Regions from separate parts of the Clostridioides sp. LIBA-6622 genome, predicted to be linked through region 3. Evidence: riboswitches for the same ligand, from Rfam matches in the RefSeq annotation. Region 3 holds a riboswitch; each other region holds the start of a gene.
What was found. Region 3 has a riboswitch for cobalamin ahead of ACTG47_RS02220 (energy-coupling factor ABC transporter permease). Riboswitches for the same ligand answer to the same signal wherever they lie in the genome.
Positions count from the first base shown of each region.

Region 1: another riboswitch for cobalamin. It lies ahead of ACTG47_RS18270 (cobyric acid synthase); the one in region 3 lies ahead of ACTG47_RS02220 (energy-coupling factor ABC transporter permease).
Region 2: another riboswitch for cobalamin. It lies ahead of ACTG47_RS16525 (ABC transporter substrate-binding protein); the one in region 3 lies ahead of ACTG47_RS02220 (energy-coupling factor ABC transporter permease).
Region 4: another riboswitch for cobalamin. It lies ahead of ACTG47_RS16120 (ABC transporter substrate-binding protein); the one in region 3 lies ahead of ACTG47_RS02220 (energy-coupling factor ABC transporter permease).

Region 1 covers NZ_CP196998.1:3,924,758-3,932,459, forward strand. Annotated here, with positions in the region: gene ACTG47_RS18265 (cobyrinic acid a,c-diamide synthase CobB) at 1-801, opposite strand, end outside; gene ACTG47_RS18270 (cobyric acid synthase) at 841-2,355, opposite strand; cobalamin riboswitch at 2,471-2,649, opposite strand; gene ACTG47_RS18275 (histidine phosphatase family protein) at 2,705-3,319, opposite strand; gene cobS (adenosylcobinamide-GDP ribazoletransferase) at 3,340-4,113, opposite strand; gene cobU (bifunctional adenosylcobinamide kinase/adenosylcobinamide-phosphate guanylyltransferase) at 4,123-4,683, opposite strand; gene cobT (nicotinate-nucleotide--dimethylbenzimidazole phosphoribosyltransferase) at 4,716-5,762, opposite strand; gene ACTG47_RS18295 (hypothetical protein) at 5,982-6,173, shown strand; gene ACTG47_RS18300 (aldose 1-epimerase family protein) at 6,567-7,439, shown strand; gene ACTG47_RS18305 (S41 family peptidase) at 7,605-7,702, opposite strand, start outside.
Region 2 covers NZ_CP196998.1:3,544,306-3,552,007, forward strand. Annotated here, with positions in the region: gene ACTG47_RS16525 (ABC transporter substrate-binding protein) at 1-1,567, opposite strand, end outside; cobalamin riboswitch at 1,729-1,865, opposite strand; gene ACTG47_RS16530 (DUF3139 domain-containing protein) at 2,382-2,783, opposite strand; gene ACTG47_RS16535 (macrolide family glycosyltransferase) at 2,950-4,125, opposite strand; gene ACTG47_RS16540 (AbrB/MazE/SpoVT family DNA-binding domain-containing protein) at 4,157-4,372, opposite strand; partial or broken gene ACTG47_RS16545 (helix-turn-helix transcriptional regulator) at 4,400-4,591, opposite strand; gene ACTG47_RS16550 ((deoxy)nucleoside triphosphate pyrophosphohydrolase) at 4,880-5,269, shown strand; gene ACTG47_RS16555 (DEAD/DEAH box helicase) at 5,288-7,702, opposite strand, start outside.
Region 3 covers NZ_CP196998.1:394,465-402,166, forward strand. Annotated here, with positions in the region: gene ACTG47_RS02210 (AAA family ATPase) at 1-208, shown strand, start outside; gene ACTG47_RS02215 (vWA domain-containing protein) at 222-1,997, shown strand; cobalamin riboswitch at 2,130-2,322, shown strand; gene ACTG47_RS02220 (energy-coupling factor ABC transporter permease) at 2,506-3,258, shown strand; gene ACTG47_RS02225 (energy-coupling factor ABC transporter substrate-binding protein) at 3,248-3,532, shown strand; gene cbiQ (cobalt ECF transporter T component CbiQ) at 3,535-4,233, shown strand; gene ACTG47_RS02235 (energy-coupling factor ABC transporter ATP-binding protein) at 4,226-5,044, shown strand; gene ACTG47_RS02240 (DUF3553 domain-containing protein) at 5,297-7,561, shown strand; gene ACTG47_RS02245 (M18 family aminopeptidase) at 7,580-7,702, shown strand, end outside.
Region 4 covers NZ_CP196998.1:3,450,535-3,458,236, forward strand. Annotated here, with positions in the region: gene ACTG47_RS16115 (FecCD family ABC transporter permease) at 1-1,020, opposite strand, end outside; gene ACTG47_RS16120 (ABC transporter substrate-binding protein) at 1,093-2,223, opposite strand; cobalamin riboswitch at 2,451-2,633, opposite strand; gene ACTG47_RS16125 (dihydrodipicolinate synthase family protein) at 2,769-3,662, opposite strand; gene ACTG47_RS16130 (fumarylacetoacetate hydrolase family protein) at 3,744-4,646, opposite strand; gene ACTG47_RS16135 (UxaA family hydrolase) at 4,696-5,856, opposite strand; gene ACTG47_RS16140 (UxaA family hydrolase) at 6,008-6,313, opposite strand; gene ACTG47_RS16145 (2-keto-3-deoxygluconate permease) at 6,406-7,380, opposite strand.

The DNA of each region.
Region 1 (7,702 bases), 640 kb from region 3:
TCTATAATAAAAATTAAATGCCTTATCATATGCTATAGCTATTGATTTATTCTTAACATGCTTTTTTATTTCATTACCTTCTATCAAAGTTTGAAAATCAAAATCACTCTCAAACTCATCACTTTCTGAAATTTCAATTATTCTATCAATATCTATATAACTTTCAATTTCATCAGCTAAAGTGTAAAATTTTTCTCTTAAAGATTTCATCTCCACACTAGGAACCAATCCTAAATGTCTAGACTCTAAAGAAAATTTATTATTTGGAGGAAAATATCCCAATACTTCAACATTACAGTATTTCTCTATAGAGTTCTTAATTATTTGATAATGGCTATTAGTCTTAACATTATTTACTATGACACCTTTTATATTTACATCTTTATCTAATTCCTTATATCCTAGCACCATAGCAGCACTAGATGCCGCCATAGATTTCCCATTTATAACTAATATAACAGGTGATTTTAACACCTTCGAAGTATGTGAGCTTGTACAGTTATCTAAATCTATTCCAAAACCATCATACAACCCCATAACACCTTCTATTACTGATATGTCTGCATCTTTTGAGGATTTATTTACTATATACTTTATTTTTTCATCATCTAACATATAAGAATCTAGATTTCTGGAATGTCTTCCAGTTATAAAAGTGTGGTATGAAGGGTCTATATAGTCTGGCCCTACTTTATATGGTTGTACTTTCATATTTCTCTTAACTAAAGCTTGCATTATTCCTAATGAAATTGTCGTCTTGCCTACTCCACTACTAGTACCCGCAATTAAAATTTTTTTCATAATACACCTCCTACCTAAATTATAAATACAGAATAATTATTATTTCATAATCTCATATATTTTCTTCATATCTAAATGTTCTCTTAAAAAATCAGCCAATTTATCATATTCTTTATCTTTGAATTCATCAAAAGAATTTACCTTGCTTTCTAATTCTTGTAGACCCTTTTTCTTCCTTATGTTATTTAAAATTGTTCTTGTAAAACTTATTTCATCAAAAATTCCATGAATATAAGTTCCAATTATATTACCATCTTTATTTATACTTCCTTCAGTGTAGTTCACTTCTTCGTCTAATTTTTTTGTTATCAAATCTAAGCTTCTTACACCATCACCTCGATTTGTAATACCCATATGAATTTCATAACCTTTTACTTTCTTTCCTTTAAGGTCATTCATATATTCACCCGTACATTCAACAATAGTAGCTTCTACCTGCGTAGTAGTCTTTACTTTTTCAAATATTGTTTCTGTATCTAAGAGACCTATACCATCAACTTCTTCAATTTCACTCTCAACATGATAAGGGTCTTTTAATTTCTTACCTAGCATTTGATAACCACCACATATACCAAATATCAATTTACCCTGACCATGTAAATTTTTAATTTGTGATTCAAGACCACTTTTTCTTATATATGTTAAATCATCTATAGTACTTTTAGTTCCAGGTATTATTACTATATCTGGATTTCCTAAAGATTCTCCATAATCTACATACCTGATACTTACATCTTCTTGTGTTTCAAATATATTGAAATCTGTAAAGTTTGACATGTGGGGAGTTCTAATTATTTCTATGTGTATGTCACCTTTATTCATTTTTTTCTTAAATCTAGTAGTCACACTATCCTCATCTTCTATTTTTATATCTGTATAAGGAACTACTCCTATAACAGGTACTTTTATGATGTCTTCTAGCATCTTTACTCCATCTTGTAAAAGCTCTTTTTTTCCTCTAAATTTATTAATTATTACACCTTTTACTCTTTTTTTCTCATCTTCATTTAATAAAAGCATTGTCCCTACTAATGAGGCGAATACTCCTCCCCTATCAATATCTCCAACTATTATTACAGGTGCATCTGCTATTTCTGCCATACCCATATTAGATATATCTCTATCTTTTAAATTTATCTCTGCATTACTGCCTGCACCTTCCATAACTACAATATCATAAGTTGAATTCAAGCTATCAAAAGTATCTTTCAATATATCTACTAATTCTAGTTTGTAATCATGATATTGAGAAGAAGGCATCTCCCCTATAACTTTCCCTCTTACAATAACTTGACTTTTGTTATTTCCAGAAGGTTTTAATAAAACTGGATTCATATCAGCTATTGGCTCTATTTTTGCTGCCTCGGCTTGAAATACTTGTGCTCTTCCCATTTCTAATCCTTCTTTAGTTATAAAGGAATTTAAAGCCATATTTTGAGACTTAAAAGGAGCAACAGTATAACCATCTTGTTTAAATATTCTGCACAAACCTGCTACTAAGATACTTTTACCTACGTTTGATGCCGTTCCTTGTAGCATTATTTTTTTCCCCACTTTCTAACCCCTCCTTGTTAAAATTTACTAAAATTCCAATAAAAAAAGTCCTATTGCTTCTAAAGATAGGACTTTTATACGTATTAATTAAAAATCTTTCACCCCGAAGACCTCTTGTTTTAAATTAAATTAGGCAGGTATCCTGGCTTAACTTCATCCTACTTCTATAACCTTCCCATCAAATTGACAGTGGTATTTATAGTTTCGTTGGTTTCACAGTAGCGGGGGCTGCAAAGGCATCTAACCTTTTTCCCTTTTAACATATAATTAAGAACCTAATTTTAATCTAATATTCTATTTTCATTGATAATTTTACAAATATATATTGTAATGTTTAATTTTGATTAAATTATATAAAGTTTGTAAAATTCATTTTATCTACTACAGTAAAACCACTATTAACTTCTAAAACTGTAATAGATGCATTATCAATTTTAAAGTTCCAATGATATTTATAACTACCAGAAATCAAATGTGTTATTATATTTCTTATTGTTCCTGCATGAGAACATATAAGTATTGTTTTTATATCTGAATGACTATCATTTTCTAAAAGTATATTATCAATTTCTTTTGCCACTCTTTTATAAGAGTCTATAAGACTTTCTCCATTTGGATATCTATAGTTGTTACCTTCTTCTATCATTTTTTCAAACTCTTCGGGATATTTGACTTTAATTTCTTCAAAAGTTATTCCTTCAAAGTCTCCAAAACTAATTTCTCTTAAAGCTCCCTTTTCTTCTATTTCTATTAATTTTAATCTTGATATTTTTTCTATTGTATCCTTGGTGCGTGAAGATGGTGTTGTGTAAATTCGGTCTATATTTTCATGAGTTAGGTATTCAGTAATTTTATCTATTTGCATTTTGCCTTCTTCACTTATACAACTATTTATGTGACCTGATAATCTTCCTTTTTTATTATCATTTGTCAATGCATGTCTTATTAGTATTAATCTTATCACATTATCACCACTTTTTATTTTTAAAAAAACATAAAAATTAACAAATATATATAAATCAAATATACAAGTTCTGAAAGTTCTATTCCACAACCTAATATATCTCCAGTTACTCCATCAATCTTTTTATAGATATGTTTTTTGAACAATGTTATAAATACAAAAACTACTATAGCTGAACCTAATATTTTAATCAATACTATATCAGGTAATAAAAATATAAATTTAGTAATAAGAATAACTATCAATGATGTGTATACTATAGCTGTTATTAACATATTTGTAGTCAGTTTTCCTATAAATAAATTTCCCATTCCTTTTTCTCTTGGTGTCACAGTTTTATATGTCAATAACATTACTCCTAACCTTGCAATCATTGGCATAAATATTATAATCCATAATGAATTATTACTTATTATATTGTATATGAATCCAACCTTTAATAAAAGCACAAACATAATTGCCAAAAGTGAATTTGTACCTAATCTTGAATCTTTCATTATTTCAAGCATTTTTTCTTTATCTCTATAGCTATATATTGCATCAAATGTATCTCCTAGTCCGTCTATATGAAGACCTCCAGTAATTAATACTCCTGCTAGAGTTATTATTATAGAAGCTATAAATGGGTCAAATAAAAGCATAGAAATCCATCCTATTAAGTAGGATAATATACCAATGACAAAACCTACAAGTGGAAAATACACTATTGATTTATAAAATTCATCATCAAATCCTACATTTAATTTTATAGGTATCCTTGTTAAAAACTGTAGTATTAAAATAAATCTTTTCATAGTCACATACTACTCCTTTATTTTCATAGGTATGCCACTAACTACAAAATAAACTTCATTACTTTTTGATGCTATGTATTGATTTATGCGACCTACAATATCAGCATATATCCTACTAAGTTTATTCCCAGGAACAATTCCCATACCTAATTCATTTGTAACAAATACAAAGTATAGATTTGTTTTTTCTATTTCTTCAATAAGTTTTATAACTTGTTCTTTTATATACTCTTCCAAGTTATTTATTTCTTCTTGAGTAGACTCTTCTATATTTAGATTGTGTTTAAACATTAGGTTATTTACTAATAAAGTTACACAATCTAGTATAACAGTTTCATGTTCTTTGTATAGCTGTCTAATTATGGAATATATATCTTCATATATTTCATATGTATCCCAATTTCTAGGTCTATCCTCTTGATGCTTTTTTACCCTATCTTTCATCTCATCATCAAATGGAATAGAAGTTGCTATATAAGCTGTCTTATTATTCCTATTTAAACATAGCTTTTCTGCAAAGTTACTCTTTCCTGACCTAGCTCCTCCTGTTACCAGAACAATTTCACTCATCAAAACACTCCTACATATTAAATTTTTATACCTTATCTTCCCATGTCAATTTCATCGAAAGTTGCCATATTCTTATAAGTATAATTTGAAGCTTCTATTATGTTAAATGCTAATGCAGCTCCACTTCCTTCACCCAATCTCATATCCATATTTAGTAAAGGGTCTAATTTCAATATATCTAAGGCTCTCTTAGTTCCTGATTCTGCTGACAGATGAGATGCTATCATATATTCTCTAGTTTTTGGATTTATCTTATACGCAATCAATGCTGCTGCATAAGAAATAAATCCATCGATTACTACTGGAATTCTATTAGCACTACATCCTAATATTACACCTGCCATTGAACCTATTTCAAATCCACCTACTTTAGATAAAATATCTACTCCATCAGTTGGGTTTGGATTATTAATCTCAATAGCTTTTCTAATTACTTCAGCTTTATGTTTTAGTCTCTCTTTTTTAAGACCTGCACCTATACCAGTAACTTCTAATGGGTCACATCCTGAAATTACAGATATTATTGCTGTACTTGGAGTAGTATTTGCTATACCCATCTCTCCAATACCAATAACCTTATAATCTTTTTCTATACACTGTTCTGCTATTTCAATTCCTATCTCTAAGCATCTAACAGCTTCTTGTTTACTCATAGCTGGCCCTTTCGCCATATTTGATGTTCCTTTTCTAATCTTGTAATCTAATACTCCATCTAGTTTTTCATCACAGTTTATTCCTACATCTACAGCTACAACATCTGCCCCTACAAATTTACTTATTACTCCTACTCCACACAATCCCTTTGAAAAATTTGGAAATTGTAGTTTTGTTATATTTTGAGGGTCAGGTGCCACTCCTTCTTCATATACACCATGGTCTCCTGCAAAAGCTATTATGACTTTTTTACTTGTATCAAAATTTTCATTGCCAAATATTCCTGATAATTGCATACAAATGTCTTCTATTTTTCCTAAGCTTCCAGTTGGATGTATAAGCCTGTCCAATCTTTGCTTTGTTTTTTCAATAGAAGCATTATCTAAAGAATATATATTTTTTGATATACTTTCTAATAAACTCATTTTCTATCCTCCCAACATTTTTTTATTTTTTAAATTATCTTTTTAGATAAAAAATACTCTTATTTTCTAAAAATTTCAACTTTTTATTTTTATTTTTACATACTTACAGAAATTATTCTACATTTTATCTGTATTTCCTTTATTTTCCATTATGAATTTGCATACAATTAGATGATTTTTGTAAAAATATACTTAAAAGAACTTTAAGGAGATGATATTGTGGATGATTTTTCTAAATTAAAAAATTTATATGAAGATGGATATAGATGTATTTATCATGATTGTGTAGATAATAATTATACTATCTATCTTAAGAATTTTTATACGGAAGGTTCAGAAACTATCGAGTTAAGTAGTGAATCAGATTTCTCACAATTCAAAGATTATATAGATGGACTCAGAATGTCTTAAATATTATGAAACCCATTAAAATAGGGAGTTTAACAACTCCCTATTTTGAAGTCACAATTTTTTTTATAAGCTTTAAAAGTTCGTCTCGGTTTACTTCTCTTTCATTTTTTCTGTCCTTATACTCTTGAAAGTTAACAACTCTTGTATTTGGTTTTTCCATAAACTCACTTCCCATTTAACATTATTAACTTATCTTAATATATTTTATTCTATACAATTTATCTATTTCCTTCTATTTATAATACAAAATTTCTTAAATAATCCCAAATTTTCAAAACAAAATTTTCAAAATATACTAAAATCTACCTTTCAAATATAATATCAAATAAAATTTAATAATCCTTATACTTTATAGTATAATATACTCATAAAATATAATAAAGGAGATTTTAAATGAATATATTACAAAATGAAAAGTTAATTATAGAATCAAACAATACTGGTGCTGAACTCACTAAAATATTTTCTAAAAAATATGATAGAGACATTCTTTGGAATGGTAATAAAAAATATTGGGGTAGACAATCACCTATATTATTTCCTATAGTAGGTAAGCTTTTTGATAATGAAACTATAATAGAGGAAAATTTATACAACATGACTCAGCATGGGTTTGCTAGAAATATGGATTTTGAGATTGTAGATAAAGGAGATACATTCATATCTTATAAGTTAGCAGATAATGAATCTACTTTAAAAAAGTATCCATATTCTTTTGAGCTAATCATAAATTACACATTAAATGATAACAGTATAAATATAGAGTGGATTGTAAAAAATACTGACTCTAAAGATATATTCTTTTCTATAGGTGGACATCCTGCATTTAATCTTCCTCTTTTTGAACAAAATGATTTTTCTAAATATCATCTTGAATTTAAAAAAAGAAATGATGTGGAAAAAATCAATTTAAATACTTCTTTTACAGACGATATAACATTTATTGGAGATTTAAAAAACTTACAGTTAAGTCCAGAATTATTCAAGAATGATGCCTTGATATACACTAATATAGATGAAGTATCTATCTGTAATAACAATGATAACAAGTATATAACTCTATCTATGCAAGATTTCCCTCTAGTTGGTATTTGGACTCCTTATTATAGTGAAACTAATTCTACTGCTCCATTTTTATGTATAGAACCTTGGTATGGTCTTGCTGATAGTATACATTCTAATAAAATTTATAAAGACAAGAAGTTCATTAATAAACTTGGTAAAGGAAAAGTTTTTACTGCTTCTTACAGTATAAATATACATTAAATAAAAGTCAGTTAAAAAGTTGTATTTTTAGGTTCGCATTTTTGTAAAATATTATAGTAAATTAATATGAAAAGTTTCTATTAAAAATAAAGAGTGGATATTTTCAATTATCCACTCTTTTATAGTACACTTTATTTTATAGTATAAGTTTACAAGAATTAAATCCTATTTATCAATCTGCTCTCTAAGCCACTTAGTTGCTACATCCAGTTGCTTATTTTCATCTTTTTCTTCAATTGTAGGCTTTATTCCTTTTTCATTGA
Region 2 (7,702 bases), 1.0 Mb from region 3:
CCATACTTGCTAATGTAGTTCCATATAATGTAGGCTTGTACCCAGTTATTTTTTTATTATAGGCAATTAAGTTAACATCTTCAAATAATGGTATAGCTGATGGATGTTGTGCTGATATATCTTGAAGTTCATCATATATTTTACTTCTTTCATCTAAATCCATTGTTTTTTCTAATTTAGCTATCAACTCATCTGCTCTTTCATTTTTATAACCTAATGAATAAGCTATATTACTTGAACCTGTACTTCTCATATAACTATCGAATATAGAAAATGGCTCTGCATTTGGAAGCCCTTGAGTGTGAAGAGCTATATCATAATTTCCTGTTTTTTGTGCTTCCTTAAAAGCAGCTCCATCAAGTATAGTTATTTTAGAATTTAACCCAACTTCACTTAATACAGATTGTATATACTCTGCCACAGTTTTATATGGGTAACGGTCTACTCCATAAGATGGAATTATAAATTCTAGCTCTTTTGTTTCTCCTTTTAATTCGTTATTTATGATTTTTTTTGCTTTTTCAGCATCATAAATAGGTTTAATTTCCTTACCAAAAGGAGAACCTTGGTTTAATATATTCATAGTTGGAGTTCCATATCCTCCATAAAATTTATTTACTATAGTTTCTCTATCTATCAATAAACTTAATGCTTCTTTTATTTTTACATTATTAAATGGTGCTCTCGTACCATTTGTTGATATAAATTGAGTTATTGTTGATGGAGATGATTTAATCTCAAAGTTTTCATCCTTTACTAGTTCACTTGCTAACTCAGGAGTAATTGCTCCTAGGTCCATAACACCCATAATTTCTTCTGATTTAAGTGCTGTATAACGAGTCTGAGCATCTTTAATTACATTTACTCTTACATTTTTAACTTTACTTTTCTCTCCATAATAATCTTGATTTCTCTCTAATAAAACATATTGTTCTTTTTCTCTGTCTTTTATTTTAAATGGACCAGTTCCTTGTGCATACTTAGTAAAATCTCCTGTTTGCACATCAAAACACTCTGGGCTATACATAGCACTTCCAAACCTCGCCATATTATATATTAAAGTTGATATTGGCTTGCTAAAAGTAAGTTTAACTTCATAGTCTGAAACTTTACTCACCTCTTGTAAATTAGGATATGTTTTTTCTATATCAAATGAATAAAAAGGTGAAGATTTAGTTTTCATACTCATATAACGCTCAAAGTTTTTTACTACTGAATCAGCATTTAACTCTACTCCATCATGGAATTTCACACCTTTCTTTATTGTAAATGTCCATTCTTTATAGTCATCTGAATTTGACCACTTCTCTGCAAGTTCTGCTTTTGGTTTGCCATCATCACCTAACCCTATTAATGGCTCCCATACATAAAGTATTGAACTTGTGTAATATGCATCTTGCTCTCCTGGAGCCAAATCTCTAGCTGCTGCTAAAACTACTTCCTTTTCATTATTCATTTTGCTAACATCATTTTTTTCTTTTGGCTTACTACATCCAGCTAACAAGGATAACATTAACACAACTGTTAAAATCACACTAATTAACTTCTTATTTGAGTTCTTCCTCATTATATACTTCCCCCTTGTTTATAAATATGAGCATAAAAAAAGCTATAGCAAATAATGCTATAACATCCCATTTTAATATGTATACTTCAATTTCTAAATTTCATATACAAAATAATAAGTTTAGTTGCTCCCCCCTAAATTTATTTATTAATATTTAATGCAGGTATCTGACTTACACATTTAATCCCTCAATTTTGCCAAGTAACTCTGGTATTATGTGGAATTTATTCATGCTTACAGTGATGGGTTCGTGTTGGATTTTCACCAACTTCCCTACTCTTTAAATATATTTATTCAGTTATTAAGTTAATTGTATGCAATCTTATATAGATTGTCAACTTAAATCAAAATCTAGCACTATTTGCAAGATAAAGTATTGTAAAAATAAGGTCTAGTACTGTATTAATTTTCATATAAAAAAATGAAATTAATACAGTATTAAATTTTGTATCTATATATTTAAAATTTTTAACAATACATCATTATCATATTTCATAGTAAAACTTCATTTTCTTTATCATTCCTATTTGACGAAATTCACCAATGACAAATACAATAATTTTATTTTTATTTTTTTACTAATGTTTCATTATTATTCAAATTATTTTAATATGTTCCTCTTTTCAATAAAAAGAACTCAAGTATATATGTATAAAACAGCCCTAGATTTCCACATATATATTTGTGTTCTTTTTATAATTTGCAACATCTTTAAAACTATGAATATTTCGCTATAATGATAAATTTTTATTTAAATATGATAGCACTATTTTAAAGTAAATTACCATAAAAAATCATTCTATTTTATCATGAACTATTTATCCAACTCTTTTTTAAGATAAATTGGTGGATACCTAACACTTTTTAATTCTTCATTACTTTTTAGAAGCTTATTATTTTCTACATTATAAATTTGTAGCATAACTTTATTTACATATAGAGCATAATAATCATCACTATAAAAATACTGATATTCATACTGTGAATCATCTTTGTAATTTACTCTATACAGTATTCCTTTGTAACTTGCTTTCTTTGCCTTTTCTTTTGTAATACTCTTTATATCATCTTCTGAAACACCTTGTTTTTCCATATATTTATTGATATATATCTCAGCATCCTTCCATGGCTTGAAATAATTATTATATACAACACTTCCTGATATACCTACAATACCTATAATTAATACTAATAAAATAAATTTATATTTTCTCATGTTAATTTCCCTCCTTTTATTATTTAAAACTTATCATCATTCACAAAAAAAAGATGTTATATTTTTCTATTAAAATATAACATCCCTCATATTTAACATCAATATATATGCCCTAACTGGTGGGTTAAAAGACCTCACTGTCAGTATTTTTTCTAAATTTATATCCTCAACAATATGACTTTATCAACTGTAATATTACATCAGCTGCCTTCTTTGAACCTCCTGCATTATAAAAGCTTTTAGATAGTTTAATTACATTTTCTTTATATTCATTGTTATTCATAACTTTAAATACTATATCTTTAATATTTCTTGACCTATTTTCTTTTAACATAATCCCTGCACCTAAATAAGCAACTCTATTAGCTACCATTCTCTGTTCTGAATGTTGTGGAAATAAGACCATAGGTACACCATAATACAAACTTTCATTTACACTATTCATACCACAATGAGTAATAAACACATCAGTTTCTTGAAGTATAGCAATCTGTTCAACACTATTTTTAACTTCAAAATTATTTGGTATATGCCCTAAACTTTTAATGTCAGTATCTCTACCAACAGACATGATTACATCAACATCACAATCTTTAAATGCATTTATACAGTTTTCATAAAAGTTAATATTTTTATTATTAATCGTGCCAAGTGAAATATATATAAGCTTTTTCTTTTTATCTTTAGGTTCGACAATCAACTTTGATACCGATGGTCCTACAAAGGAATACTTACTGGAAAAAGTTTCTGCCATTGGTTGAAATTCTTTTGATGTATATACAAGAGTATTTGTATCATTGTCATTGGAAACCATAGAGATAAAATTTTTTACATCATATCCTTTTCTTTGTAGTAGCTTTATTTTTTTATTAATGAGTCTCATACCAAAAATCGTACGGATAACTTCCATAAAACTTTGCTTCATCATCTTTGCTGTATATTTATTAAATGCAAAAGTTGTTGTAGAGCATATATATGGAATATTAAGTTTTTGTGCAAACAACTTCCCCCAAAAGCTTAATGAATCTGATACAACACAATCTGGATTAAAATCTTTAAGTTCTCTACATACTTTTTCCTCCAAAGATATCGTAGTACATACTATCATATCAATTAACCCAGAGAAATCTTTGCCAATTTTTTTCTCATCTTCAGGACGTAATTCTGGAAGATATTTATCACAACCAATAAATTTTGCTCCAGCATCTTCAATTTTATATTTAAATTCATTAAAAGAATAATACAATACTTCATTCCCTCTATTGACTAATTCACGAACTACTTCAATTGTAGGATTAGTATGACCATATGCAGGAATGCTGAAAAATACTATTTTACTCATACTTTATCCATCCTTTTATAATTTTTTAAAATCACTCTTCTTTATCTGTTACTCCCATATGACCTATGAAATTTACTAAATCACGTTGATGAACAATTCCTAATCCTCTTTCTTCATCTCCAAGTATCAATAATTTATCTCCTGTATTTATATTAAATATATCCCTTGCTTCTTTTGGAATAACAATCTGACCACATTCTCCAACTACAACAGCTCCAAAGAAAAATTTCCCTTTAGGTGGTACTATAATACCTGTTTTTTCTTCTGAATGATTAACTAAGTCATCTAGTTTGACATTGTACAATTTTGCAAGTTTAATACAATTATCTATATCAGGAACAGATTCTCCACTTTCCCATTTTGCTACTGATTGTCTGGATATATTAAGCTTCTCAGCTAAATCCTCTTGTGTATACTGATGAATTTTTCTTAGTCTTTTCAAATTTGTATTAAGCATATTTTTCATATCTCCTATATTTATCGTACTAAATTTATTATTTAAATTCTATCAACTAATTTTAACATTTATGTATATATTCATATACATTTCTCTTATATAAGCTTATCCTTAAATATATTATAAAAAAATTTATAATTACTAGATACAATCTTTAGTTTATCTAAAATGGCATCTTCTATTTATAAAGGTACAAGTAGTAAAAATATATATACTATTATATTTACAATTAACTTTATAATTTTAAATTTGTTTAAATTTATTAATTATGGTATTTTATTTTATGAGGTGATTTAGTTGAAAAAAATAATAAAAGTAGTTGCTGCAATTATAGAAAATGAGAATAATGAAATTCTATGTGCTCTTAGAGCTCCAGATATGTCTCTACCAAATCACTGGGAATTTCCAGGTGGAAAAGTTAAAGAAGGAGAATATTTATTTGATGCAATAGAAAGAGAAATACAAGAAGAATTAAGTTGTAAAGTGAAAGCAGATATTATATTTGCTGAAAATACTCATGAATATGAAAAAATTATAGTAAACTTAATTGGTATAAAATGTTCATTAATAGAGGAGTTTCCTACTCCGAATGAACACTCCAAGTTAATTTACCTTAAAAAAGAAAACTTAAGCTCTTTAGTATGGGCTCCTGCAGATATCCCTATTGTAAAAGAGGTAATGAAATAGGGATATATTAATATATCCCTATTTCATTACCTCTACTTTTTTTATAAATTCTCTATATATTTTAACAGGAACTTCTTGATGAAGTTTTATCTTCATGGTTATAGGCTTTTCCCCTCTATATTCTACAGAATCACCCTTACCTATATAAATATATGGTTGTGCCTTCTTATCTATTTCTTTATATTTTCTCACAAATAAGTGTAAGTTAACTTTTCTATCTTTATTATGAATTAAATTCTTCCCTCTATCAGTTGACTGTCGTGTAGAATTTGGAGATTGCCACTGAAAATAATGTTGATTTAGAAATTTGTCCTTATAATTTATCCTTTCATCTATTCCTTCTTCCTTATGTAAATCAATAAATAGGAAATATTCATTCCCATTAACCAAAAGTCCACTCCCTCTAAATGCAGAATGAATCTTTCTATAATTAGAAAGTAATGCTATATCAATCATTTTGTACTGTTCATATAACTTTAAGAATGGTACTCCATAGTAATCTTCTTTGAACTCTTTTTCATATCTAATAATCCCATATGTAATAGCATCCTCTATATATTTTCTATATTTTTTATCATTAATTATTTGGGTAAATATACTACTTCTATACAAAGTATCACCTTTATACTCTATTAGTTTAACCTTATTTTTTATTATTGATGAATCGCAATATTGATGATTCAAACATTCAAAAGCATGAATTACACTATCATAGTCTATTTTATTAATATACTTTAATATTTCATTAGTTGCTATTTCTATGTTAATACTCTCATAATTTAATAAATATTTAAGTATGATAAATTCATTTATTCTTTTTAAAGGTAAACTAGCATTTAATTCTTTTAATATTTTTTCAAAATCCTTATCCATTAATAATGTTTTAATACTATCATCCTTTTCTATCTTACCTATAAAACTTAAATAAGTCCCATCTTTATCTATAAACTTAACTGGGTCTGGTGAACCATCAAATTTTATATAATCTAATAAGAAATATGGTACTCTTCCTCCACATAAGATTTTGAATTGATTATATTCATCCTTCAAATATTGTGCTGACCTGAAATTTTCTCCATCAATCTGTGTTAGAATTCTTTCCTTAGAGATTTCATCAATTTGAATATGAGTACATCCTGGTATATTAGCAAAATCAGTACTTACAGCTACCTTTATGCTATCCTTATCATAATATCTTGCACCATTTAAAGCTATAGCTATTAAAAAGGACTTCTTATGATTTCCTATAAAATCAAGTACTGTTAAAAATTCTTTATCTCCACTTTTTCTAAGCCCTCTCCCTAATTGTTGAATAAATATTATAGGAGATGCAGTAGGTCGTAGCATTAAAATAGTATTTATAGAAGGTATATCAACACCTTCATTAAATATATCAACAGTAAATATAGCCTGCAAACTATCCTTATTACTTTCTAATTGTTCAATATATTCTTGTCTTTTATCAATAGAATCCTCACCACAAAGTGCAACACTATTTATACCTCTTTTCTTAAACTCTTCAGCCATATACCTTGCATGTTCTATATTTACACAGAATCCTAATAATTTTCTAAACTGTCCATCATGTCCATAAAAATTCATTTTTTCAATAATAAAATCTACTCTTTTGTGTATCATTAAGCGTTTAGCTAACTCTGATGTATTCTCTAAATCAACATTCTCTAAATCTACACCTTCAACATCTGTTATACCAAAGTAATGAAATGGTATTACTAAATCTTCTTCAAGTGCTTCATGCAATCTAACTTCTAAGGCAACATTATTATCAAAAAGCTCAAATACACTTAAACTGTCACATCTCTCTGGAGTAGCAGTCATACCTAATGTAAACTTAGGTTTAAAGTAATTCAAAATATTTAAATATGATTTACTGGCACTATGATGAGCTTCATCAATTATAATATAATCGAAACAATCCTCTTCAAACTCAGTATAATGCTTATTCATAGTTTGTATTGTTGCAAATAGATAATCTGCGTCAGAGTTTTTTTTATTACCAGTAAATAAACCTGTTTTTAAATTCATTCCTTTTAACAATCTATAAAATGTTTCTTTGGCCTTTTTTAAAATTTCTTCCCTATGAACTATGAATAATAATCTCTTAGGTTTAAATTCCATTACATCAAATGCGGACATATATGTCTTTCCTGTTCCAGTAGCAGCAATAACTAAAGCTTTATTTTCTCCATGAGTCCTTAGCCTTTCTAAGTTTTCCATAGCTTTTATTTGCATCTTATTAGGTCTAATTGGTACAAAATTATCAAACACCATTTTTCTTTTTGATTCTGCTCTTTTAATTTCATTTAAAAATAACATATATCTTTGTAACACTTCATCATTAAGATTTGAACTCATCTTCCAAAGGTTATCATACTCCTTCAATACATCTTTTATAAATGGCTCATCTTCTTT
Region 3 (7,702 bases):
AATATCTAGTAAAGCTATTGACCTGCGTGGTCTTATGGCATCACTTAAAACTATAAGAAGGGGATTGAAACCAACTCTTGCAATTAATATGGGGCTTACAGGGAAGACTTTCGATATATATGAGAAAGAAATGGTTGGAGATGTAATTAAAACTAGAATACCTAATAAATGGGAGAGTATAGATGTATTTCCAATAAGTCATATTTAATATAGGTGAGATTATGAAATGGATATATGATGATTATGAATTTGAAAACAGAGCCAATAACTTATCTTGGACAATAGCTGGAGATTATAATGAAAGTATAGATATATCAGAAAAAGATTATTCTTCAAAAGAGATAGGTCTGTATTTTGCAATAATTGCAGGTGCTAGAAGAAAGTATGTAGATTGGGACATAGTGAAAAAATACCTCACAAATAGAATTCGAAAAGGATATGACAAAGATATTATATTAGGTTTGATTCAAGTTATATTAAATACAATAGTTGAAGAAAAGGCTATTAAAGACAGACCAGGAATAGAAGATATAAGAAAAAATGCTTATAAGGATATTGTTTCACGTTTTACCAAAATACATAATGATAATATCATGGATAAAATCAAATATGCCTTTGTACTTTATAATATGGACAAGCATCCAGCACTAGATAGTCTAACTAGAAGAATAGTTAATGACATACAGAATATAGATACAAATCAAGATATTATGGAGGTTTTAAAAGCATTAGATGTTATATATTTAACTTATTTTGAATATATATTAAATGCAGAAGAAAGTGGTTCTACATATGATGAAAATAATGTGAAAGATGTTGAAGTAAATTTTGATACATTTGCTGACTTTATGTATGAAGAACTTTATAGTGAAGAAGAAGAAAATATTATTGAAAGTGACATAGACTCTATATCTTCATCTATGCTTATAGAGGGAGTAGGAGATTTTGAGGATTCTCAATCTAGCAATTCAGCAGACAGGGTTATATATGTTGATGAAGAGACAGCAAATAAAATATATTCAAAGATAGAACATTATTATGGAAAAACTTATTTGAGTAAAGGTGAAATTAAAAAGATTGAAACACAAAATTGTAGAAATGTTCATGAAGGGTGCAGAATACACTTTACAGATGGAGTTCTTAGAAGTGAGTGTAATAATGTATTCCAGTTAAAATATGTAACAAGGCAAAAAGAAAATAATTTAGGAAAATTTAGAGAAAATGCTAGAATGTATAGACAGCAGATAAAGAGATTAAAAGAAAGTCTAGCTAGAATTTTGATAGAAGAAAATGCCAAAACAAGAGTATACTCTGATTGTGGAACTATATTAGCAAATAGAGCTTGGAGAGTGGGTAGAAGTAATAATAATAAAATATTTTACAAAGACATAGAAAATGAAAAAGGAAAATATGTTATTGATATATTATTAGATGCAAGTGGTTCTCAAAGTAGAAATCAAGGAAATGTAGCAATTCAAGCGTATATAATTGCAAATGCTTTAACAGAAGTTGGCATACCAAATAGAGTTATTGGATTTTCTAGTTTTTTAGACTATACAATATTAAAAAGATTTAAAGATTATGATGATAGTTTAAAAAATAGTGAAAATATATTTGAATACTTTTGCGCTGGTAATAATCGAGATGGCTTGGCTATAAAATCTATATGTAGTGGTCTAATAAATAGAGATGAAGAAAATAAAATTTTGATAGTTCTTAGTGATGGAAGACCAAATGATGTAAAGATAGGAAAAAATAGTGAGAGAACTTTAAGAGGAGAAAAAGCTTATAGGGGTATAGTTGGTTTGAGAGACACAGCTAATGAAGTTAGAAAGGCTAGGAAACAAAATATATTGGTATTAGGAGTGTTTACAGGGAAAGAATCAGAACTTGAAGCTGAAAGATTAATATATGGAAATGATTTTATATATTCGAGAGATATAACTAGATTTTCTGATGTGGTTTCAATGTATTTAAAGAAGATAATTAGAAATTAACCAAGAGTATAAAAAATAATTTATATACATAAAAATATAAAAATGAATAAAATCTGTAAAAAATGTAGAAATTTTCACAGAAAAGGTATACAATGATTTATATAGAAAATGTTTTAAGAATAATTTAACAATTAAATATATAATATTATAGGTTCTTCAAGCAAGATTAATAGGGAAAAAGGTTAAATTCCTTTACAGCCCCCGCTACTGTGATGCAGACGAAACTTTTGTTAGCCACTATGATGATATATTTTTATATTTCATGGGAAGGAAGAGGAGTAGGAAGAAGCTAAGTCAGGAGACCTGCCTAAAATATTAAAGTAATTTCTTCGGGGATGGAGAAAGTTTCTTATAATAATTATACAGATATGTTTATTTTATGTGTTTGTATTTAAATTGTCGAAAATTAGAAGCCTAGCCATCGAGTTAGGCTTTTTTATTTTTAAAATAAATCAGACATATATTATTTATATTTTAATTATTAGAAAGGGAGAGAGGGGATAGTAAAATGAAACAAAATATCAAATTAGGGGTTATAGCTGCACTTATGTTAATCATTTTAACTCCAGTTACATCGAATGCAATGCACATAATGGAAGGGTACTTACCAGTAAAATGGTCTATAGCATGGGGAGTTATATTTATACCATTTTTCTTAGTAGGACTAAAATCGATAGGAAAAATAGTAAAGCAAGACCCTAAAAAGAAAGTATTATTAGCACTATGTGGAGCATTTGTGTTTGTGTTGTCAGCACTAAAAATACCTTCAGTAACAGGAAGTTGTTCACATCCTACTGGAGTAGGTCTTGGAGCAATAATGTTTGGACCAAGTGTAATGTTTGTTCTTGGAACTATAGTTCTAATATTCCAAGCATTATTATTAGCACATGGAGGAATAACTACTTTAGGAGCTAATGCTTTTTCAATGGCTATTATAGGACCAATTATATCATTCTTAATATTTAAAGCATTAAAGAAAAAAGATGGAAATAATGCAATACCAGTATTTCTTGCCGCAGCATTAGGAGATTTGGCTACATATACAATAACTTCGATACAGTTAGCACTGGCTTTTCCAGACCCATCAGGTGGAGTGATGGCTTCAGCAATTAAGTTTTTAGGAATTTTCTTTATGACTCAAATACCAATAGCAATAGCAGAAGGTATACTTACTGTAATTGTATATAATTTAGTTACAGAAAATGGAGAAAAAAGCATACTAGAAAATAATGATAAAGGAGTTAAAGCTAATGAGTGCTAAAACAAAAACGAAAACTAATATATTACTACTTTTATTAGTAGTGGCTCTTATCATATTTCCATTACTTGTTAACTCAGGAGCTGAATATGGAGGAGCAGATGGTCAAGCTGAAAGTGAAATTACTAAGATAAATCCAGATTATGAACCATGGTTTAGTAGCCCATATGAGCCACCAAGTGGAGAAATAGAAAGTTTATTATTCTCTGCACAAGCAGCATTAGGTGCTGGTGTAATAGGATACATATTAGGTGTTCAAAAAGGAAAGAGAAGTTAATTATGCTTATAATTGATAAATATGCATATACAAATAGATTAAGTAAAGTAAATCCAAATAAAAAAGTAGCCATAGGAGTAATCTTTCTGATTGCTTCTATGGTAATAAAAAATATATTTGTTTTAAGTGGAATTATGGTTTTAATGAGTATTCTAGTTGTTTGTGTGGCTGGAATAGATTTAAAAAATTATTTAAAATTACTTAGAATACCAATGTACTTTTTATTTCTTAGTATAGGAATAACTCTTGTAAATATATCTTTTAATAAAGCAGACTTATTATACAGTTTTGAAATTTTTAGTTTCAATATAGGGATATCAGAAGCATCTATTGACATGTCTGTTCATGTGTTATTTAGAGCTATGTCTTGTTTGACTTGCGTGTACTTTTGTATACTTACAACACCTTTTAATCAATTAATATTCTTCTTTAAAAAAATGCATTTACCTGATACTTTTGTTGAGCTATCAATGTTAATATATAGGTTTATATTCATATTTTTAGAAGAATTTTCAGAAATATATAAATCACAAGAACTAAGATTTGGGTACATAAATTTAAAAACTTCATATAAATCCTTAGGAATTCTTGGAAGTATGCTGTACAAAAGACTTATGACAAGGTATGATGATATGTGCATATCATTAGACATAAAATTGTATGATGGTAAATTTCACATAGTAGGGGATAATGATGTTTAAAATAAATAATTTAACTTATCAATATGAAAAGAATGCCAATGCATTATTAAACATTAATATGGATTTCTCAAAGGGAAATGTTATAGGTATAATAGGTTCAAATGGTTCAGGAAAATCAACATTATTTATGAATTTAATGGGTATATTAAAACCTACATCTGGAGAAATTCTTTTTAAAGAAGAAAAATTAAAATATGATAAGAAAAGTTTGTATAATCTTAGAAAAAATGTGGGTATTGTCTTTCAAGACCCAGAAAAACAAATTTTCTATTCAAAAGTATACGACGATATAGCATTTGCAATGAGAAATATTGGTATAGATGAAAAAACAATTAAAGAGAGAATAAACAAAGCTCTAGTAGCTGTTAATGGAATAGATTTTATAGATAGACCAGTACATTTTTTAAGTTATGGTCAGAAAAAAAGAGTAGCAATAGCATCAGTTATAGCAATGGAAAATGAAATTATATTGCTTGATGAGCCTACAGCTGGTTTAGACCCAGTAAGTACTAGGTCTATTGTAGATATAATAAAGGGATTGAATAAAAATAATATAAAAATAGTAATATCCAGTCATGATATGAATTTAATGTATGAAATATGTGATTACATATATGTATTGGATAAGGGGATTTTAATTGATGAAGGAAAGGCAGAAAATGTATTTGTAAATGAAAATAACATTATACAAGCTGGCTTAGAATCCCCATGGCTAGTAAAGGTACACAAAAATATGAATTTACCTTTATTTAAGAAAGAAGAAGATTTGTATAAGTACTGGAAAGAAAGAGAACTTAATACAAACAAATAATTAAGCCCTAAACCTATTTTAAAAAAATAGATTTATATAATAACCCTTAACCTAGACCCCTTAAAGGTGCCTTATGATTCCCCAAATCATAAGGTTATTTTTTTTATTAAATAGTAAAATAAATTATATGAAAAAGTGTTATTTAATTGTAATATATTGGAAATAATCTATTAGTATAATACATAATTATAATTTGAAGTAATTCATATTTTAGATTAAAATATATTTATGGCTGTTAACAGGAGGAGAAATATGAATTTAGATACATTAAATCCTGCTCAAAGAGAAGCAGTAGAAAAGACTGAAGGTCCAGTACTTATACTGGCTGGAGCTGGTTCAGGTAAAACTAAGGTATTAACAACAAGAATGGCATACCTTATAGAAGATAAAGGTGTGCAACCACCAAATATATTAGCTATAACATTTACAAACAAAGCTGCAAATGAAATGAGAGAGAGAGTTGAACAAAATATAGGTTCTGAGACTAAGGAAATGTGGATAAGTACATTCCATTCCTGCTGTGTTCGTATACTAAGAAAAGATATAAATAAGATTGGTTACAACAGAAGTTTTGTAATTTATGATGCAGCAGACCAAGTTACATTGGTTAAAGACTGTCTTAAAGAACTAAATTTAAGTGATAAGGTGTTTGAGCCAAAAGCAGTTATTAGTGCTATTTCAGGAGCAAAAGATAAGCTTTATACTCCAAAACAGTTTAAAGACATTAATATGGCAGATAATAGAATGGTTAAGATTGCAGATATTTATGCATTATATCAAGACCGTTTAAAAAGAAATAGTGCACTTGATTTTGATGATTTAATACTAAAAACTGTAGAGCTTTTTAAGGCTAATGAAGAAGTTTTAGCATATTATAGAAGTAGATTTAGATACATAATGGTAGATGAGTACCAAGATACAAGTAAAGCTCAGTACGAACTGATAAAATTATTAGCAAGAGAACATCAAAATATTTGTGTTGTTGGAGATGATGACCAAAGTATTTATGGATGGAGAGGTGCAGATATAAGAAATATACTTGAATTTGAGAAAGACTATGATAATGTGCATGTTGTAAAGTTGGAGCAAAATTATAGGTCTACACAAGTGATATTAGATGCAGCTAATAAAGTTATATCTAATAATATAGAAAGAAAAAGGAAAAAACTTTGGAGTGAGAAAAAAGAAGGAGAGCTTATAAAGATACAACTAACTGGCAGTGAAATAGAAGAAGCTGATTTTATTTCTGATTCAATCGCACAAATAGCTAGAAAAGAGAAGAGACCTTATAAAGACTTCGCAGTACTCTATAGAGCAAATGCACAAGCTAGACCTGTAGAGGATGCTTTAAATAGAAGTCAAATACCATACAATATATATGGTGGTACAAAATTTTATGAGAGAAAAGAAATAAAGGATTTATTAGCGTATTTAAGAGTGATTCAAAATCCACAAGATGATATATCTATAAAAAGAATTATAAACGTACCTAGAAGGGGTATAGGGCTTAGAACAATAGAAAAAATTGAAGATAGAGCTAATTTAAAGCAGGAGAGTATATATTCAGTATTAATTGATATAGAGACAAATTCAGATATATCTACTAAAGCAAGAGCAAGTATAAGTGGATTTGTTGATATTATAGGTACACTTAGAACTATAAAAGAAGTTTATCCTGTTAGCAAACTTATAGAAAAGGTCTTAGATACTACAGGATATATGGATGAACTTGTAGAGATAAGAAATAAAAATGAAAAAGATTTAACTGGTAAAGGTGAGGAAGCTCAGGATAGAATTGACAACTTGAGAGAATTTATATCTATAGCTTTGGAGTTTGAGAGTAGTAATGATGAGAACTATGAAAATAAAGACTTAGAGACATTCTTAACTAGTATAGCACTTACATCTGAATCAAATGATGAAGAAGACAATGATAGAGTTTCTCTTATGACAATTCATACATCTAAAGGGTTAGAATTCCCTGTAGTGTTCCTAATAGGTATGGAAGAAGGATTATTCCCTATATCAAGAGCTATAAAGTCTCTAAGTGATTCACAGATAGAAGAAGAGAGAAGACTTTGTTATGTCGGTATAACTAGAGCTAAAGAAGAATTATATATGTCATTGACAGAGAAGAGAACATTATATGGTAAAACAAATGTTGCAATAGCTTCGAGATTTATGGAGGAGTTACCAGAAGAATGTATAGAAAGATTGTACAAAGTAAAGAAAGAACTGAGTTACTCTAAAGCAAGTTATAATATGTTAGATAAATATACTAAAAAGTACATGAATACTATAAGTAAATCTAAAGTTGCTGACAAGGTTAATGCTACAATAAAAGATTCCAATAAAGAAACTAATCCAGATGATATAAAACTTGGTTCTAAAGTGCATCATCCTAAATTTGGGGTTGGAACAGTAGTATCTATAATTGGGACAGATGTTACTATAGCCTTTGACAAACAAGGAATTAAAAAAATAAATAAAGAATATACAACACTAAATATTTTATAATGGAGGTTAATATAAGGAATGGATAGTATAAATTTTGCTAAGAACTTAATAGACTTCATATATGATAGTCCATCATCTTTTCATGCAGTTGATAGTGCTAAAGAAATTTTAGATAAGAATGGATTTGAAGAGTTAGCTTTA
Region 4 (7,702 bases), 1.1 Mb from region 3:
CCTGTCCTTCCTTCTCATCAATAGGATTACTACAATTGGTGCACCTAATAAAGATGTTATTGTACTTATTGGTAACTCCACTGGTGATAAAATTACTCTTGATATTAAATCACAAAGAGCTGTAACTATACTTCCTAAAAAGATTACCACTGGTATCAATACTCTATTGTCTGATGTCTTAAATATCAATTTCGAAATTTGTGGTACTGCAAGTCCAATAAATCCTATAGGACCTGCAAATGCTGATACTACTGCAGCTAGTATACTAGATATAAATACTACCAAAACTCTAAAAAATTTTATATTTATACCAATACTTTTAGCGTACTCTTCTCCTAATAAAAAAGCATTTAGAGGTTTTATTATAAATATACTCATTAAAAGACCTAACACACCAATCAATATAAGTATCTCTACTTTCTCCCAAGTAAATCCAGAAAAACTTCCCATAGACCAAACAGTAAATTCCTTTAATTTTTCGCTATTTGCAAATGATTGTAGTACATTAGTTATACCACTACACACATATCCGGTCATAATTCCTATTATTAAAAGAGTTGTTATATTCTTTACCTTACTTGCAAATAAAATTACAACAGACATTACAATCAAAGCTCCTATAAATGCTGCCACAAATATACTCATTGAAGTTACATTTTCGAACCCTAATGTATATCCACCCAAAAGCATAAGTGCTACTGATAAGGTAGAACCTGAAGATACACCTAATATATATGGTTCAACTATTGGATTCTTAAAAAATATCTGTAGTAAGATTCCTGATACTGCTAAACAAGCTCCACCCATCATGGTTGCAAGTACTCTTGGAATCCTTATATTGTATATTATTTTATAATGTTCTGTATTGTCCATACCTCTTAATACAACATCTATTATTTCTTTAAACTCAATTTTTACAGAGCCAAATGCTACACACACTAAAAAAGTAAGTATCATACCTATAATTAGTCCTATAAATATTGTAGTATTCTTTATTCTCATTTTATTGATAAAATCCATTTATATACCCCTCTTAACAAATCTATATTAACTAAAATCCATAAAACTCATCTTTTAGTGTCGTATTCTATATTATTTATCATAATTTATATAATGCTTAATTTTTTCGTCTGTAGTCCCTGGATGAAACATCTCAACTAAATCTACTATTAATTCATCTGTCTTATCTACTGATTGATAATAATCTGGTGCAAACACCCATAAGTTACCATTTTTCACAACATCCAAATCAGCCAATATAGGTGCACTAGATTTTATAGAATCTAAGTTTGGTGCATAATCTGAACTTGATGAGTATACAAATATATCTGCATCTTTTGCAACTTCATGTAGTTGTTCAATACTCACTCTTCCTTCATTTGAATCTATTGAAGCACATGCATTTATTCCACCAGCCATTCTTATCATATTATCTACATATGAATCTTTAGGTGCTACATAAGCATTTCCTTCATATACAGATGCCCATACTACCTTAGGCTTGCTTTTGTTTTTTATTTTTTTGCTTACTTCTTCTACCTTTTGCACTGTTTTATTCAACTCACTAGTTGCTATATCTTCTTTATCATAAAATGCAGCTATTAAACTTGTCCACTCCATTCTTCCAAATGGGTTTTGCTCTTTATATTCATTATCTACAACATAATTAAGTCCTAATTCTTTTAGTTTATCAATAAATTTTGTATCAGCTTCTGACAAGCCACTACTCACTATAGTCAAATCAGGATTTAAGTCTACTATTTTTTCATAATCTGGTGCTAAGTTTGAACCAACATAATGTATCTTTCCATCCTTCATTAAATCTTTAATTTCTTTAATAGTCCAATACTGTTCTTCTGTTGTTACTGCTTTTATACTATCTAACTCACCTATTGTTCTTAGAGAGCAAGCTTGTGTTGTAGATGCTATTAAGACATTATCTACAGGTGTTCTAACTATATTAGCATTTTTATATTTTTCAGGAATTTCAATTTTTTTAGGTATTAAAATTAGTTCTCTTTTATCTCCATCAGTTACTTTTTTAATTCCATCCTCCAAATCCTCAACACTAAATCCACTTGCATATTTTAATTCTAACTTCTTACCACTACTAACTTGTGCATTATCTTTATCATTTTTACTACATCCTATAAGACCTCCTACTAAAAAAACTATCATGATAATTAGAAAAAATTGCTTTAAAACATTTACTTTACATTTCATCTCTTTCACTCCAATATTTTATTTTTATAAGTGGTTAAAAACTTTAATAACATACATTTTTAAAATATTTCTTATTAAAACTATATTAAAGTCATCTTTAATAATTATAACCGTTTAATAAAATAAAAAACTTCTCCTAATTTAGAAAGGAGAAGTTTATATATCAACTTTACAAAAAATGAATTGATATTTCATTTTATTATAAATTACAATTTCCACCCTAAATTGCACCTATGTAATACTGGGCAGGTCTCCTGACTCACGGCTTTTCCTCTATCACCCTTCCCAAAATTTAATATAAATCTCAGTGGATTTTGATTTCGTATCCGTATACAGTAGCGGGGGCTGTAGTGAATTTACATCACTTTCCCTATTAAACTAATCTAGTACCCTAATATTATTTAATTTTTATTAAGATAATTGTAGTTTATTGTTGGTCACTTTGCAAGGTTGATTTTACATATAAAATAAAGAGTGCTTTAAAATGACTATAAAAATCATTTTAAAGCACTCTTTATTTTTTTGCTATATATCTAATTAAGCAGTTAGCATATATTTAATTCATTCATCAATCTTTTAATCTCACATACTTGATTTTCATTTGGTTTTATAAAAGGTGCAGTCATATAATCACTTACTTGTAATCCTCTTATGTTCATAGCTTTTTTCATTGCTGGTATGAATGGGTTTGTTATTAAATAAAAATCCATTGCTTTGTTGATATATTTTTGAATTTCTATAACCTTGTCCATATCTCTATTATTATAAGCTTCTGCCCATTTTGAGCAAACTTCTGGAATTAAATTTGATAAACCTCCTATACAACCTGCTCCCCCAGACATTACATTATGTATAAAGTTTTCATCATAACCACTGTATATCTTAAAATTTGGGAACTCTGCTTTCATAGTATTTATTAAGTCTCTAGTGTGTCCCATCAAAGTTACTGTATCCTTATAACCAACTATATTTTTATGTTTTTTTACAAGTTTTAATGTAAGTTCTGGACTCAAATCATAACCAGTTCTATCTGGATAATTGTATAGATATATTTCAGCTTCTGTGTTTTTAGCTATTTCACTATAAAACAACTCAATACTGTCATCATCAAGAGAGAAATAGTAAGGACTTATTATCATAACTCCATCAGCTCCACTATTATGCGCATAATTTGAAAGCTCTATAGATTCTTTTATACTCATACGGCTTGTCCCTATAAACACTTTTACTCTCTTATTAACATGACTAATTACTAAGTCTATAAGTTCTTTTTGCATATCCATGGACATATTAAAGAACTCTCCAGTGCTTCCCATTATAACTAGACCATCTACACCGCCATCTATAAGATGTTCGTATACTTTCTTATTTCCTTCTTTATCTAAATTTCCTTTTTCATCAAATATTGTAACCACTGGTGTCAAAAATTCTGCTTTCATAATTTAAACTCCTAAAATTTATTTTAATATGTTCGTTTAATACATTCAGGTTTTGTCTTAACATTAGCTATATTAAAACATTTACTTAATGTAATTTCTTAAAATTCCAATACCTTCAATCTCACATTCAATCACATCTCCACTACTCATGTATCGAGGAGGTGAAAACCCCATACCAACTCCAGAAGGTGTGCCTGTAGCTATAATATCTCCAGCCTCTAAAGTCATACCTTTTGAAAGTTCTGAAACCATGTCTGAAATGTCTGATATGAATAACCTTGTATTAGAATTTTGTCTTTCTTCACCATTTACTCTACTGCATACCTTAAGTTTTATAGGAAAAGAAATGGCACTTTTATGTAAGATACATGGACCTAAAGATGTAAATGTATCTAAACCCTTTCCTCTAAACCATTGAACATGCTCTTTTTGTAACTTTCTAGCAGAAATATCATTTATAACAGTGTATCCAAAGATATAATCTTCGACTTCTTCTTTTTTAATGTTAACACCTGTTTTACCTATTACTACTCCAAGTTCAACTTCATAGTCTAATTGACTATTGATATCAAAATGACCATCTATATCATCTTCTGGACCTATCGCCTTTGTCACACGTTTTGTAAAATAAACTGTTTTTTTGGGTTCTTCAAAGCTATCATCAAAGTGAGTTTGAGTTTCTTCAAGATGGTCCTTATAGTTCACTCCCACACATAAAATATCATGTATAGGTTTTTCTATAGGAACATGTATAGTACATTCTTCTCTTTTAAAAGCATCATAATTGTGGAATTTACCTTCCTTTATAATACTTTTTAGTTTAATAATATCGCTTTTAGATATATTTTTAATTAAATCATTTAAATCCTTAAAAGATTTACTAAGATTTAAGGATTTAATGTCTACAATAAATAATTCATCTTTAGAAAAAATTCCTATCCTTTTACATTCATTTTTTCCTTCAGTAAAACTGACAAACTTCATAATCTCATCCTTTATTAAAATTCTATGTATTCAGTTTTTTACTTAAATCTTATACATAGTTACATACTCTAGCTATTGCCATTTCAGTATATCCAAGAGACTCTGCTTTTGATTGTTTTCCATTTGCTACATCTACAATCATATTTAATAAATCATCTGTTAATTCTTCCATTGTTTGTGGACCATATATGACTGGGCTAGCGTCAAAATCCATATTATCTTCCATATTTGCAAAAGTTATTTTATTTCCAGTTATCTTTATTACTGGAGCTATTGGATTTCCTGATGGAGTTCCTCTACCTGTACTAAATACTACTATCTGAGCTCCTCCTGCAACCATACCAGCAACAGATGAAGCATCATTCCCAGGTGTATCCATTATAACAAGACCTTTTTTATCAATTTGTTTAGCATAATCATATACTTCACTTATTGGTCTATGACCACCTTTATGTATACAACCTAGTGACTTTTCTTCAAGACTTGTTAAACCACCAGCTATATTTCCAGGAGATGGATTTCCTTCTCTTACCTCTTCTCCAACTAATTTTAATGAATTTTCATATCTATGTACTATATGTAATATTTTCTCTTTTACTTCTTCATTTACTGCTCTTCTAGCTAATATATGTTCTGCTCCTATAAACTCAGTAGTTTCACTTAAAATTGATGTTGCTCCTAAATCAACCAACTTATCACTTAATTCACCTATTAGTGGATTTGCTGCTAATCCACTTGTTGGGTCAGACCCTCCACACTCAGTTCCTAGTATAATTTCAGATATTGGAAATTCTTCTTTTCTAAGCAAAGACGCCTCTTGAGCCATTTCTCTAGCATAACGAACTGCCTTTTCTATAGTTTTCAAGGTTCCATGTTCTTCCTGTATTACAAGAGTTTTTATTGGCTTATTTGTTCTCTCTTTTATTGCATCGACTACCAAATCATTCTGACAATTTTCACATCCTAAAGAAACAACTATTACCCCATATACATTTGGATTTGCTGCATATCCAGCCATAACATCCATAGTCAGTTGTTGGTCTGAATTTACTTGTGAACATCCATTTTGATTATTAAAAGTAACTGCCCCTTGAACTTGAGATGCTATTATTCTAGTTGTATCTGATGCACAAACACTAGTAGGCAATACTAATATGTGGTTTCTTATACCAACTCTTCCATCTGGTCTTCTATATCCATAAAATTTCATACTGATTTCCTCCTAAAATAATCTATATACCTTCTGTGATTTTTATATATTATAACTTTTGTTCACTAATCAAATATTTAAAATCATATTTGACAATTATTAAATAGTAAAAAGCAATGAATTTAAATTCTATAAACTTATAAGAATTATTTTATACATTGACCATAGCTTGTTCATCCAAATCTTCTCTGACACTTCTAACATTATGAATATGTACATGTTGACCAATTTTTATTTCCTGATTTGCTTCCCCTATATGCTCTCCATACTTAGTAACTTTATCGCCTTCATCCATATCTTTTATAGCAAGCTTATGATAAATAGTTATATCATCTAGTGCTGTAATCGTTTTTACTGTTTTATCTTTTAATTTAAAACTAATTTCACTATTCTTAGCTATTGCTTCAATAGCTACTGCAACATTATCTTTTTCATCAATTATCACTGCATTTATCATTATTCTTATTCTCCTTTGTAAATAATATAATTTTATTAATATCCTAAAATCTAATTAAAGAGTTTGCTATTTAAACAGTAACTTATGTAATATTAAGCTACTATTGTTCCATCCTCATTTTGTTTTGGAAACTTAGGACATCCATACTTCTTAGCCCACCAACTAGTTATAAGAGGTACTAATATTGCAGTGACAACTACTGCAGCTGCTACTTGAGTTGTTGCTGTTGCAACATATGGTTGCCATGATGGGTCAACTAATGCAACAGCAGCAGGTACTGCAATTGCATTTCCAGCAGTTGTAGCTACAGCCCATCCTGCATATCCTGGGCGTTTTCCTATAAATCTATCACAGAATACTATAAATATACCTCCTACAAACACAGATATTAATCCAAGTAGTACTCCTGATAATCCTCCTTTTAATATACTTGCAAGATTTATACTACTACCTAACGCAAATCCTACAAAAGGCACAAGCAAATTACACCCTGGCTCTAAAAATTCTTTCATTTTTTTATCAAAATTACCTATTATCATACCAACAAGTATTGGTACTATTGCAGCCAATAAAGACAACAAAGGTACATTTGCAAGACCTGAAGTCCCAAGAGCTATTAATGTAAAAAATGGTCCATCATTTAAAGTAAGTAAACTCATAGTTGCACAATCTGTTTCATCTCCATATGAAGTCATCAATGAAAGATATATACTACCATTACTATTTGTAACTGCACTTATAACAGCCAATGTTGTAAGACCAAGTACTCCATCCATTCCAAATAGTTTACCTATAAGGATACCTATTAAAGCACCTATAGCAAATTTTGAACCAAGAAGTATTCCACCCCTTTTTAGAACTTTTGGCATTTCTCTAAATTGAAGTTGAGTTCCCAAGCACACTAGCTGGACCCCAATTATAGTTGCAGACCCAACACTTGAAAATACTGCTGTTGTAAAGGAACCTATTTGTACAATATCTGGGCAAAATGTATTAATGAAAGCTGCTATAAACATTGGAACTATCATCATACCTGCAGGAATTTTTTTAATAAAATCCATTATCATAAAGTTACTCCTCCTAAAACATGATATTTAATTACTCTTATTAAATTTTTAGCTTTAATTCTAACGGCCGTTTCGGTTCGTATTTAAGAACTAAGTTTTTATTTACGAATCTTTGAATTAATGATAGCATTTTCCTTTTTACGAGCCAATAAGAAAAATAAATTTTTGTCAAAATTTTTTCAAATTGTCTGATAATATATTATGTATTATCAAATGGCTTCATTATATGCAAAAACACAAAGCAATAAAAAATATATAATACTCAAACGTACAAAATTATTTAGTTAATTTGAACAATAGGCAAATTATAATGTACAATTCA